Regions from separate parts of the Actinomadura meridiana genome, predicted to be linked through region 1. Evidence: riboswitches for the same ligand, from Rfam matches in the RefSeq annotation. Region 1 holds a riboswitch; each other region holds the start of a gene.
What was found. Region 1 has a riboswitch for S-adenosylmethionine ahead of ABD808_RS16270 (aminotransferase class V-fold PLP-dependent enzyme). Riboswitches for the same ligand answer to the same signal wherever they lie in the genome.

Region 1 (3,864 bases):
AACAGCACGTCCGTCGCCGCGAGGGTCTGCAAGAACAGATCGTGGTCGTTGTCCACCGCCGCGCGGAGCAGTTCACGTTCCACGTCGTTGGCGGGCTGGAATTCCTGCCGCGACGTTTCGGGACCAGCCCCCGCCGGGGTTTCGGGTGTTTCAGCGGACGCCTCGCGCGGCAACTCGCGATGCTGGTCGCGGAGCTCCTCCCACGGCGCGGCAGCCCGGCCGACCTGTGGCGGGCGACCGTCGCCCCCCGCCACCTGGCGGACGAACCAGGACGGAAGCCGCGACTCGATGGGCAGGGACGCGCCGCCGCCGGACGCGGGCACGTCGACGGCGAGCCACCAGCGGTCGTCCGGCCACGTCTGGGCGATGTCCGCGAACGTGACCGTCATGAAGTGCTGGTAGGCCGGGCCGAGGCAGGCGCGCATCGCCGCCCCCGAGGTGTACACGAGCACGTGGACGCGGCCGTCCTCCTCCTGCGTCGGCCACGACGGCTGGGCCTCGTTGGCGAGGACACCGTCCACCAGCTCGGGCGGGACGGGCACGAGGAGCTCGCTGCCCGCCAGGAGGCGGAAGTAACTCTCCTGGTCGCCGGCCCGCACCGTCTCCTGTAGTCGGCGTTCCAGTTCCGATGTGGGTCGCCACACGTCGGCCACGGTCGCCACCCCCTCGTTCCTTCGAGCTCGTCCCCGCGCGACTGTCTACGCTACAGGGGCGAACAGGGCCGGAGCGCATCATCACCCGGCGGCCCGCGCGACCGTACAGGTCAGCTCGGCGAGGGCGTGCAGGAGCCGGTCGACGTGCTCCTCGCTCGTCCCGAGGCCGAGCCCGGCGCGGACGGCCGAGTCGTTCCCGTCCAGCAGGTGCCGGACGAACGGGTGGGCGCAGAACCTCCCGTCCCGTACGCCGATCCCGTACTCCTCGGACAGCGTGCGCGCCACGTCACCGGCGTTCCAGCCGTCCACGGTGAACGACACGATTCCCACACGCGGCGCGTCATCACCCCAAAGCCTCAGTTCCCGGACGGACGGCAGCTCCGCCAGCCCCGACCGCAGGCGCCGCAGCAATGCCTCCTCGTGTGCGGCCACCGTATCCCGGGCGTCCGACAATGCTTCGCAGGCGGCGGCGAGCGCGAGGGCGCCCAGCACGTTCGGGGACCCCGCCTCGTGCCGCTGCTCGGGCGCCGCCGTCCACCGGGTCGTCCGCCCGACGGACGCACTGGCCCCACCGCCCTTGAGGTACGGGTCGGCGGCACGCAGCCAGTCGGCCCGCCCCGCCAGCACACCGGCACCGAACGGCGCGTACAGCTTGTGCCCGGAGAACGCGACGTAGTCGACGCCGAGGGCCGTGATGTCGATCGGACGGTGCGGGACGAGCTGCGCCGCGTCCACCGCGATGCGCGCCCCGTTCCGCCGGGCGACCCGCGCCAGCTCCTCCACCGGCCACAGCTCGCCGGTGACGTTGGACGCGGCGGTCACGACGAGCAGCCGCGGCCCGATCGGACACTCCCGCAACGCCCGGTCGGCGGCCGCCACGGCCTCGGCCGCGCTGGCGGGCGCGGGCAGCCGCACCGACCGCCGCCACGGCAGCAGGCTCGCGTGATGCTCGGTCTCGAACACCACAACGGTCGTCCCCGCAGGAGCGACGTGCGCAAGCAGATTCATCGCGTCCGTGGTGTTGCGGGTGAACACGACGGCGGACCGCCGCCAAGCGCCGACGAACGAACGGACGGTCTCGCGCGCCTCCTCGTACGCCTCCGTCGTGAGCTGGGACAGGTGACCCGCCCCGCGATGCACGCTGCTGTAGTACGGCAGCGCCCGGGTGACGGCCTCGTGCACCGCCTCCAAACAGGGCGCGCTCGCCGCGTGGTCCAGGTTGGCGTAGGGGACGTGCCCGCCGCCCCGGACCGGCACCGGGACGTCCTCCCCGATGACTCGCGGAACGGGGCAGCGAACCGGGACCCCCTCCGCGCGCGTCACAGCGGGCGTGATCGGGGATCGGGGGAAGCGGGCGAGAGGCGTGCGCATGCCGGAACCTTCCGGGGTCAGGGACCCCGGGCGACGCACCGGGATCCGCGCTTGCCGGAACGCGGTCCCGCGTCCGGCCAGGTCTTCTCCCGGGGCACCCCGTCGCGGACGAAGGGTTGCCGGCCAGCGAGCCGGGGCTTGGCACTGGCACTCATGACCTATGCGGGATTATATGCGGGGATCAACCGGGAGGAAACTATGGGACAGCGGATGGTTCGGACACTCGCCGGAGGCGCGCTGGCGCTCGGCGCGTCCGTCCTGCTCGGCGGATGCGGCGCGCTCGGCGGCGGGACCGGCGAGGTCTGCACCGATACCAAGGCGGCGTTCCAGCAGTACATCACCCAGGTGAGATCCCTCCCCGCCGCCGAACCCGCCCAGTGGCAGCAGGCGACCGAACAACTCGCCGGACGCCTCGACGGGCTCGCCAAGGAGACCGGCGACGACGACCTGAAGAAGGCCCTCAAGGCGGAGGCCACCAAACTCCACGCCGCCGCCCCCGCCGTCGGCACCGGAGACGTCGCCCAGCTCGACTCAGTGATGAAGGACACCCCCGCCAGCATCGGCAAAGCCTGTTAGGGCTTCGACCGGGCGGTCAGTTGTCGGGGATTCAGTTATTGGGAATGGGGCCCCCGCCGCCCGGGTCGGGGCCGCCGCCTCCGTCGCCGTTACCGCCGTCGTCGGGCCCTCCTCCTCCGCCGCCGGGGTCGGGTGGGTCGATCGTGGGCGGGCCCGATGGTGGCGGTGGGATGTCCGGCTCGTCGGTGTCGTTGGACGGTGGCGGTTCTGAGGGGCCGTCGTTGCCCGGTTCCTCCGTGTTGCTCGGACCCAGGCCGTCGGGTGGGCCGTTTCCGCCGCCGGGACGCATGGACGGGTCGCCGAACGGTTCGGGGTCGTAGCCCTTGATGTTCACGGCGTCGCTCATGTACGTCCGCCAGATCCGGGCGGGGAGCTGACCGCCGTAGGCGCTGACGCCGGGGATCTTCAGTGGTTTGCCGTCGCTGCGGAACATCGCGACCGACGTCGCCATCTGCGGGATGTAGCCGTTGAACCAGATCGCGCGGCCCTGGTCGGTCGTGCCGGTCTTACCGGCGACCTCGCGGCCGTCCGGGAGTTGCGCGCCGGTCCCGGTGCCGCCGCGGACGACCTGCTGCATCGCGTACGTGGCGTCCCGCGCGTTCTGCTCGCTGAGGGCCCGCTCGCCCTCCTCGGTGAACGTTCGTTTGTGGCCGTCGTTGTCGTTGACGGACTTCACGACGTACGGGTCGCGGTGGACGCCCTCGGCCGCGAACGTCGCGTACACGCCCGCCTGCTGGACGGGGTGCAGCGACACGATGCCGAGCGGGAACGAGGCGGCGGTCCGCTGCTCGGGCTTCATCTGCGAGCCGGGGATGCCCATCTTCTCGGCCATCTCGACGATCTTCTTGTTGCCGATGTCCTCGCCGAGGTTCACGTAGGCGGTGTTGACGGAGTGCTCAGTGGCGGTGACCAGGTTGATCGTCCCGAAGTTCTCGCCGCTGTCGTTCTCGATGGCATGGCCGTTGAAGTACTGCGGGGAACTGCCGTTGTAGGTGGACGAGAGGGACCTGCCGTCCTCCAGGGCGGCGGCCAGCGCGATCGGCTTGAACCCGGACCCGGCCTGCGCCCAGTCGCCGAACGAGCTGCTCAGCGCCTCCTCCAGATAGCCGCGGCCGCCGTAGAACGCGACGACCTGGCCGGTCGCGGGGTCGACGGACACGGCGCCCGTCCGGATCTTCTCGCTCGTCGTCTTGGGGACGTTCTGGGACACCGAGCGTTTCAGCGCGTCCATCAGCCGCTTGTCGAACGTCGTGGTGATCTTCAG
Region 2 (3,864 bases), on a different contig from region 1:
ACGCACCGTCGGATGGCGCAGAGCAAGACCGCGCTGCGGGAACGCTGGAAACAACGCCACGAGCCGAACCCGGTCGAATGCCTCCTGACCCCACAGCCCACCGCGTCCCTCGCCCACTGACCCAGCCCAGCTCGAACCAGCCGAGCGCGGCGGACTTGCCGAGCGCGGCGGGGCTAGTCCAGTGCGGCGGGTCTGCCGAGTTCGGCGAGTTAGTCGAGCGCGGCGGCGTTAGTCGAGCGCGGCAGGGGTTAGTCGAGCGCGGCGGGGGTTAGTCGAGGGCGGCGAGTTGGTCGGCGAACCAGGTTCGCGGGGGTAGGGCGGTCGCGGCGGTGGTGAGGCGGGCGCAGCGTTCGGACCGTTCGCGGCGTGTCATCAACAGGGCGCGGTGCAGGGTCTCGGCGGTCTGGGACACGTCGTAGGGGTTGACCACCAGGGCGTCGCCGGACAGTTCCGCCGCCGCGCCCGCCTCCCTGGACAGCACCAGCGCGCAGCCGCGTTCCGACAGGACGGGCCCCTCCTTCGCGACCAGGTTCATCCCGTCCCGGATCGGGTTGACCAGCAGCACGTCGGCGAGGCGGAGGGCGGCCAGCGAACGCGGATAGTCGTCGTTCACCTGCAAGATCAGCGGATCCCAGGCGGCGGTGCCGAACTCGTCGGTGATCTGCTTCGCCATCCGCTGGACGGACGCGGTGTATTCGCGGTATTCGGTCAGGTCGTACCGGGACGGGTAGGCGAACGCGAGATGGACCACCCGGCCACGCCACTCGGGATGGTTGACGAGCAACTCCCGGTAGGCGGCGAGCCCGCGCACGATGTTCTTCGACAGCTCCGTCCGGTCGACCCGCACGATGAGCTGACGTTCGCCCACCTGTTCACGCAGCCCGCGAGCCCGTTCCACGACATCCTGCTCAGCGGCGCGTTCACGCAACGCCGTCCCGTCGACCCCGAGACCATGCACGCCCACCTGGGTGACGTGCCCCGAGCAGGCGACGGTACGGGCGGCACGGTCAACACGTGCTCCCGGCAGCAGCTCGCAACAGTCGAGGAACGCGGACGCCCACCGCTCGGTGAGAAACCCCGCGTGATCAGCGCCAAGGATGCCCAGCAGGATCTCCGCGCCCATGTCGTCCGGCAGCAGACCGAAGTACTCAGGCGGAGCCCACGGAGTGTGCGAAAAATGCACGATCCTCAAGTCAGGACGCCGTTCGCGCAGCATTCGCGGTGCCAGCGACAGGTGGTAGTCCTGGATCGCGGCCTTGGCACCCGGTGCCGCGTCGCGTGCCAGAGCGTCCGCGAACGCCGCGTTGTACGCCTCGTAGGACTGCCAGTCGCGGCGGGCACGAGCGTCGAAATGTGGGCTGCGCGGAGTGTCGTACAAGAGATGGTGGACGAACCACAGCGTCGAGTTGGCCACGGCGTTGTACGCGCGGTGGAACGTCCCCGGCGGGATGTCGAGCATCCGCACGGCCGCGCCGCCGGTCTCGTGCCCGGCGAGGTCGATGCGGCCGTCCGGTGCTCGGCGCGCGGCCTCCCGGTCGGCCTCGCCCAGGGCCGCGCACACCCACAGCACGTCCGGCCCCTCCCCGGACGTTCCACGCGCCGCGCCGGTGACGGCGGCCAGGCCGGACACCAGCCCGCCGCCGCCGCGCCGCATGGTCAGCCCGCCGTCGTCCGACAGCGAGAACGAGACCGGTCCGCGGTTCGATGCCACCAGCACTTGGCTCATAACGGCAGGGTCTCAGTTGCCGCCGAGCCGCCACACGGCGCCCCGCGCGGTCGTCGCCGACCCGCGTGCGTGATCAAGAACGCACCCGGGTAACGTCCCGAGCGATGGACCCGGTCTGTCTGGCATCCGGTCAGATCAGGTAAAGTCACCCATGGGCGTTCAAAGCGCCACAACAACTGAATATTGCTCATCCAGAGGGGTGGAGGGACCGGCCCTGCGAAGCCCCGGCAACCACTCGGCTGACGCGCGCTCGCGATCCTGCGAGGCCGGCCGGGAGATGGTGCCAACTCCGGCCTGCGACCAGGGTGGCGCAGGAAAGATGGGGGAAAGGCCTCGCCCGCATGGCAATCACGCCTGCCACCGACCTCGGAACAGCCACCGCTCTCGTCTGCCGCGAATGCGGCTCGACGCGCGACCTCGGGCCCTACTACGCCTGCGAAGAGTGTTTCGGCCCACTGGAGATCAAGTACGACTTCGGTGACCTGACCCGCGCCGACATCGAGTCGGGGCCGCGGAACATCTGGCGGTACCGGCGGCTGCTGCCCGTCCCGTCCACCGTTGTGAACTCGCCCAACACCGAACCCGGCTTCACCCGGCTCGTCCGCGCCGACAACCTCGCCGAGAGCCTCGGCCTCCAGAGCCTGTGGGTGAAGGACGACAGCGGCAACCCGACCCACTCGTTCAAGGACCGCGTCGTCGCCGTGGCGCTCGCCGCCGCCCGCGAACTCGGCTTCAAGGTGCTGGCCTGCCCGTCCACCGGCAACCTCGCCAACGCCGTCGCCGCCGCCGCGGCCCGCGCCGGGATCCGCAGCGCCGTGTTCGTGCCGTCCAACCTCGAAGCGCAGAAGATCATCACGACGGCCGTGTACGGCGGGACGTTCGTCACCGTCGACGGCAACTACGACGACGTCAACCGGCTCGCCTCGGAGATCGCCGGTGAGCAGGACGACTGGGCGTTCGTCAACGTCAACGTCCGGCCCTACTACGCCGAGGGCTCCAAGACCCTCGGCTACGAGATCGCCGAACAGCTCGGCTGGCGGCTGCCCGACCAGATCGTCGTCCCGGTCGCGTCCGGCTCCCAGCTCACCAAGATCGACAAGGCGTTCCAGGAGCTGATCAAGCTCGGTCTCGTCGAGGACAGGCCGTACCGCGTCTTCGGCGCCCAGGCCACCGGCTGCGCCCCCGTCGCCGCCGCCTTCAAGGCCGGCCACGACGTCATCCGTCCGGTGAAGCCCGACACGATCGCCAAGTCGCTCGCGATCGGCAACCCGGCCGACGGCCCCTACGTCCTGGACGTCACCCGCCGCACCAACGGCGCCGTCGAGGACGTCAGCGACGCCGAGGTCGTCGAGGGGATCCGGTTGCTCGCCCGCACCGAGGGCATCTTCGGCGAGACCGCGGGCGGCGTCACCGTCGCGTCCCTCCGCAAGCTGATCGAGTCCGGGACGCTGGACCCGTCCGCCGAAACCGTCATCATCAACTCGGGGGACGGGCTGAAGACCCTGGACGCCGTCGCGCCGGTCGTCGCGCCGTCCGCGAACATCGCACCGTCCCTCGAAGCGTTCCGCGCCGCGGGCCTCGCCTGAAAAGGAGCATCATGAGCAGCGTGTCCGTCCGTATCCCGACCATCCTGCGGACCTACACCGGCGGCGAATCCGAGGTGAAGGCGGAGGGCGACACCCTCCGCGCCGTCGTCGCCGACCTGGAGGCCAGCCACTCCGGCATCTCCGCCCGCATCCTGGACGACGCGGGCAAGATCCGCCGGTTCGTCAACGTCTACGTCGGCGACGAGGACGTCCGCTTCGCCGACGGCCTGGACACCCCCACCCCCGAGGGCGCCCAGATCTCGATCATCCCCGCCGTCGCGGGCGGCTGACGGTTCGACCCTTTTGACCCGGTCCCGGCCCACCCGGGACCGGGTTCGCCCTACGATGGCGCGGTGGCAGAGCACGAGTTGATCCACCTCGCCGACGACCTCGGAAACAGCGTCGTCCTGCGGGTGACGGGCCAGGAGCCCGGCGGTCTCACCGGCATGATCGAGGTCGGCAGCTATTTCGTCAGCGGCGGCATCAGGACCTCCCTGGACGCCGAGGACCTGACCGCCTGGGAGAAGACCCTCGACTCCCTGGCCCAGGGCG
Region 3 (3,864 bases), on a different contig from region 1:
GTGAACCGGCTGGGCGGCTACAAGGACATCCAGGTGACCCGGGACGACACGACCGGATGGCTCCGCGCCCCCATAAACAAAGAACGCATCCTGACCGACGTCCTCCAAAGCGGCCCCGGCCTGATCTTCAGCTCGACGAGCACTTCGCGTTTGGACCGCGTTAGAACCAGCACGGGCGATCTCGGGCACCCTCAGGCCGCCGACCATGTTTCGCAGCGGTGGTACCGGCCAGGCATGAAGGCGGAGCGGGCGAAGACAAAGCTTGACGACTACGTCACTGCTTCACGGCGGTACCGAGCCGAGCTCACGGCCCGAGATTGCCACTGTCGCCGTCGACGAGGTGTGGGACGCTAGCAACGTTGGGACGTTGGACGACGGCATGATGAAGTGCATGGTGGAACGTTCTCTTCGGGTGGTCCTGGCCGAAGACTCGGTCGTCCTGCGTGACGGCATGGTGGAGTTGCTGTCCGCGCGGGGCTGCGTGGTCGTCGCGGCGGTCAGCTGCGCGGAGGACCTTCTGGCGGCGGCTGCGGAGCACGGCCCGGACGTCGCCCGTCGTGGACATCCGGATGCCGCCCTCGCACACCGACGAGGGCATCCGTGCCGCCCTTGAGCTGCGGGAACGTTGGCCGGATGTCGGCATCCTCGTCTTCTCCCACCACGTGGAGGCGATCCTGGCAGAGCGGCTGCTGTCGGCCGGCGCCGCCGGAGTGGGCTACCTGCTCAAGGAGCGGGTGGCCCGTACCGCCGAGCTGGTCGACGCTCTGCACCGGGTGGCCACGGGAGGGACGGTGCCCGATCCGGAGATCGTCGCGGGCTGCTGCGGGGCGGCGCCCGGCGGAGCCGGATCGGCTCGCTCGCCCCGAGGGAGCGGGAGGTGCTCGACCTCATGGCGCAGGGCCACTCGAACCGGTCCATCGCCCGGCACCTCGTCGTCACGGAGCGGGCGGTGGAGAAGCACGCGGCCGCCATCTTCATGAAGTTCGACCTGTCCCCCACCGAGTCCGACAACCGCCGGGTCAAGGCGGTGCTCACCTACCTGACCGGGGACGGTACGTGATCCACGCGGGTCCGGCGCCGCGGCCCGCGACGTAACCATGCCGTCGAGAACGGGCACCGTTTGTCGATGGATTCGGGCACCAGTTGGTGATCGACGGGCGGAGAATGTCGTTGAGTTTGGGCACCACTTCGGGTCCGAGAGGAGCGCGGTTGGGAGCTTGTTGCGTCCGGCCGGACCGACACGTGGCTCACCGAACTGACGCATTCGCTCACCTGCGTCAGGTTCGATGAGACATGCCAGTCGGGTCGCTGGCCCGTCCCATGGCGCCGGTCCCGAACTACCCCGTGCTCACGGTGGTGAGGCGAGCATGCAGCGTCGACTTCACGGTCGGCCATTCAGCAGCGACCACGGAGAACATGGCCGAATCTCGCAGCATCCCCGCTTCGCCGGGCGCCCACGAGGGCGACCAGTTGCGCAACACGCCCTCGAAGCGTGCGCCGAGGCGCTCAATCGCCCGACGTGACCTCTCGTTGCGGGCGTCGGTCTTGAGGTCGACGCGGGCCACGCCCAGCGTCTCGAACGCATAGGTGAACAGGAGGAATTTCGCCTCGACGTTGATCCCGGCGCCCTGTGCCGATGCCCCGAGCCATGTCCAACCGATCTCGATGGCGCGAAGGTCATGCCGTTCCGGCCACGTTCGGGGATTCCAGAACGCAGTGCATCCCACCGCCCTCCCGTCCCGTATCCGAACCTGCGCGAAGGGAGTCAGCCCCTCACGAGTGAGCTGGGCCGCTAGGTACTGCTCGACCTCGGCGGCACGGGGAACCACGGTGAACTCGTAGGAGGAACGATCCTCCTCTGCCGCCCGTGCCAGATCCGACGCGTGCCTCATCGCCAGTGGCTCCAGTCGAACGGACGATCCATGGAGCACGGGAACATCGAGCGGCACGCTCATTGGGCTCTCCTCATCGTTCCTGGCGTTGGCACCTTTCCCTTGGGGAGGTTGCCGGACCGTCAATGGGCCAGGTCCCTCGGATCCTCTGGATGATCTCGGTAGAGAGATCGTGCCTTAGTGCGAAGACGACGTCAAACACGGTTGGCTGCGTCCGAGAGGCTCCTGCAGGAGCACGCGATCGGCCCGGTTCTGCCTCTGTCAGATTCGGTGACCGTGGCAGGCGTTCGGGCCAGCCGGCGTTATGTTCTGCTCGGGCGCGGGTCTGGGCGAGGCGGTACGAGTCGGTGCCGGTTTCGATGATGTTGTCGCCGAAGGTGAGCCGGTCGACGATGGCGGCGCAGAGACGGGGATCGGCGAAGGTCTTGGTCCAGCCGCCGAAGCTGTCGTTGGAGGCGATGGCCAAACTGTTCTTCTCCTCCCGCTCGGTCAAAGCCTGGAACAGCAGCTCGGCGCCGCGGCGGTCCAGTAGCAATAAAGGCGCCGATCCGGCCCGAGGAGGTCGCCCGTGCTCCCTTCCGCTGGAGGACCGGGTGTTTCTGGTGGGGGCCGACTGGCGGACGGGACTGACGATGCGCGAGCTCGCCCCGCTGTCTGGCATCTCGAAATCCGCGGCCAACCGCGTCATCGACCACCTGGGCCCTTTGCTGGCGCTGCACCCACAAGCGGTTCCGAAGCAGGCGGGGCCAGCTGCGGCATCGGGGGGAGATTGCTGGCTTGCGGCGTCGGCGCGCTGGGCAAGGATCGCCACTGCTGACCATTTACCATCAGCACCGATCGTGCGCTCCTATCACGCTGCAATGCTTCAACACGCGTTCGACCTGAGACCGCCCACCTGGGCGGTTACGGTCTGGTCCTCGGCCGCCGTCACCGGGGGGGCGGCCATGGCGTTGATGCCCTTGCGCCAGGCGCCGTGCCCGGTCAGGCCGTCGTGGCTCGCGGCGCAGACCTCGTCCGGGGTGCAGAACCCGGTCAGCAGGATCAGCGCGGAGCGGGTGGTGTAGTCGAACGCGGCCTCCAGGCCGGGGAAGATCGACCCGAGCAAGGCCCGGAGCCGGTTGACGTGGCGGCCCCAGTCGGCCATCAGGCTCTCGCGATATCCGGTCAGCCGGGTCAGCTCGGCCTAAGCGGATGAAAAGGGGTCATTGATCGCGAGTGCCTCCTCCTGTGGCGTCGCGAGCGCGCGGGCCGGAGGGCTACTTGGCCAGGCGATGACGGCGGCGTCGACATTTCGTGTCCTCGGACCCTTCGCGGGATCGGCGGGATGTTCTCATCCACGTGCCCGGTTCCAACGGCCTTTTGGCCGGGCTATCCGGTCGCCATCGAGGTCGACAAATTCCGTCTCCGCCTCCCCAAGGGGAGTGCGTGCTCGACGCAGCCTCCGCGGCACGACCCGAGCGGTTTCGCGACGTCGCCACCCGGCCCGGGCTGCCCGACCGTCCACCGTCGAGCCACGGGGGACTGACAGACCAGCGCAGTATGGCGTGTCTCATTCGGTTGGACGCTTGCTGTTACCGGTGTTTGCATCGGCCGGATCCCGAACGGTCCGCACGGGACCGTTCGGGATCCGGTGTTCAAGGCCGCGTCTGCGCGTGCGAGGACTCCGGGAGCAGCCAGCCGGAGAACTCGTCCGCGGTCACGACCGCGGTGGCCACGTGGTTCGCCCACTCGACGAAGGCCTCGTACTCGTACTTGCCCATGCTCGGCTCGCCTGGGCAGCAGTCGGGCAGGACGACAGTTCGGTATCCGAGGTCGAGTGCCTCCCGGGCTGTCGACTCCGGGCATCCACGGCTGCTGATCCCGATGACGAAGAGGTTCATCACGCCGTTCATGACGAGGATCCGCCCGAGGGGGGTGCCGCTGAAGGCGCTCAGGCCGGTCATCCGGATGGTGGTCTCGCCCTTCTGCGGCG

Region 2: it holds a riboswitch for S-adenosylmethionine, as region 1 does, so the genes downstream of both, thrC (threonine synthase) here and ABD808_RS16270 (aminotransferase class V-fold PLP-dependent enzyme) in region 1, are expected to answer to the same signal.
Region 3: it holds a riboswitch for S-adenosylmethionine, as region 1 does, so the genes downstream of both, ABD808_RS25320 (GNAT family N-acetyltransferase) here and ABD808_RS16270 (aminotransferase class V-fold PLP-dependent enzyme) in region 1, are expected to answer to the same signal.

Annotation. Positions count from the first base shown of each region.
Region 1 is NZ_BAABAS010000006.1:701,776-705,639, forward strand. Features, by position in the region: gene ABD808_RS16265 (SseB family protein) at 1-662, opposite strand, end outside; gene ABD808_RS16270 (aminotransferase class V-fold PLP-dependent enzyme) at 735-2,024, opposite strand; SAM riboswitch class IV at 2,067-2,183, opposite strand; gene ABD808_RS16275 (hypothetical protein) at 2,223-2,600, shown strand; gene ABD808_RS16280 (transglycosylase domain-containing protein) at 2,632-3,864, opposite strand, start outside.
Region 2 is NZ_BAABAS010000011.1:5,186-9,049, reverse strand. Features, by position in the region: gene ABD808_RS19560 (sulfotransferase family protein) at 1-120, shown strand, start outside; gene ABD808_RS19555 (alpha,alpha-trehalose-phosphate synthase (UDP-forming)) at 269-1,726, opposite strand; SAM riboswitch class I at 1,911-2,052, shown strand; gene thrC (threonine synthase) at 2,068-3,312, shown strand; gene ABD808_RS19545 (MoaD/ThiS family protein) at 3,324-3,602, shown strand; gene ABD808_RS19540 (DUF5959 family protein) at 3,666-3,864, shown strand, end outside.
Region 3 is NZ_BAABAS010000019.1:100,228-104,091, forward strand. Features, by position in the region: partial or broken gene ABD808_RS25315 (response regulator) at 392-1,060, shown strand; gene ABD808_RS25320 (GNAT family N-acetyltransferase) at 1,338-1,955, opposite strand; SAM riboswitch class I at 1,963-2,051, opposite strand; partial or broken gene ABD808_RS25325 (ATP-binding protein) at 2,215-2,421, opposite strand; partial or broken gene ABD808_RS25330 (helix-turn-helix domain-containing protein) at 2,429-2,617, shown strand; gene ABD808_RS38615 (hypothetical protein) at 2,758-3,036, opposite strand; gene ABD808_RS25340 (cysteine hydrolase family protein) at 3,527-3,864, opposite strand, start outside.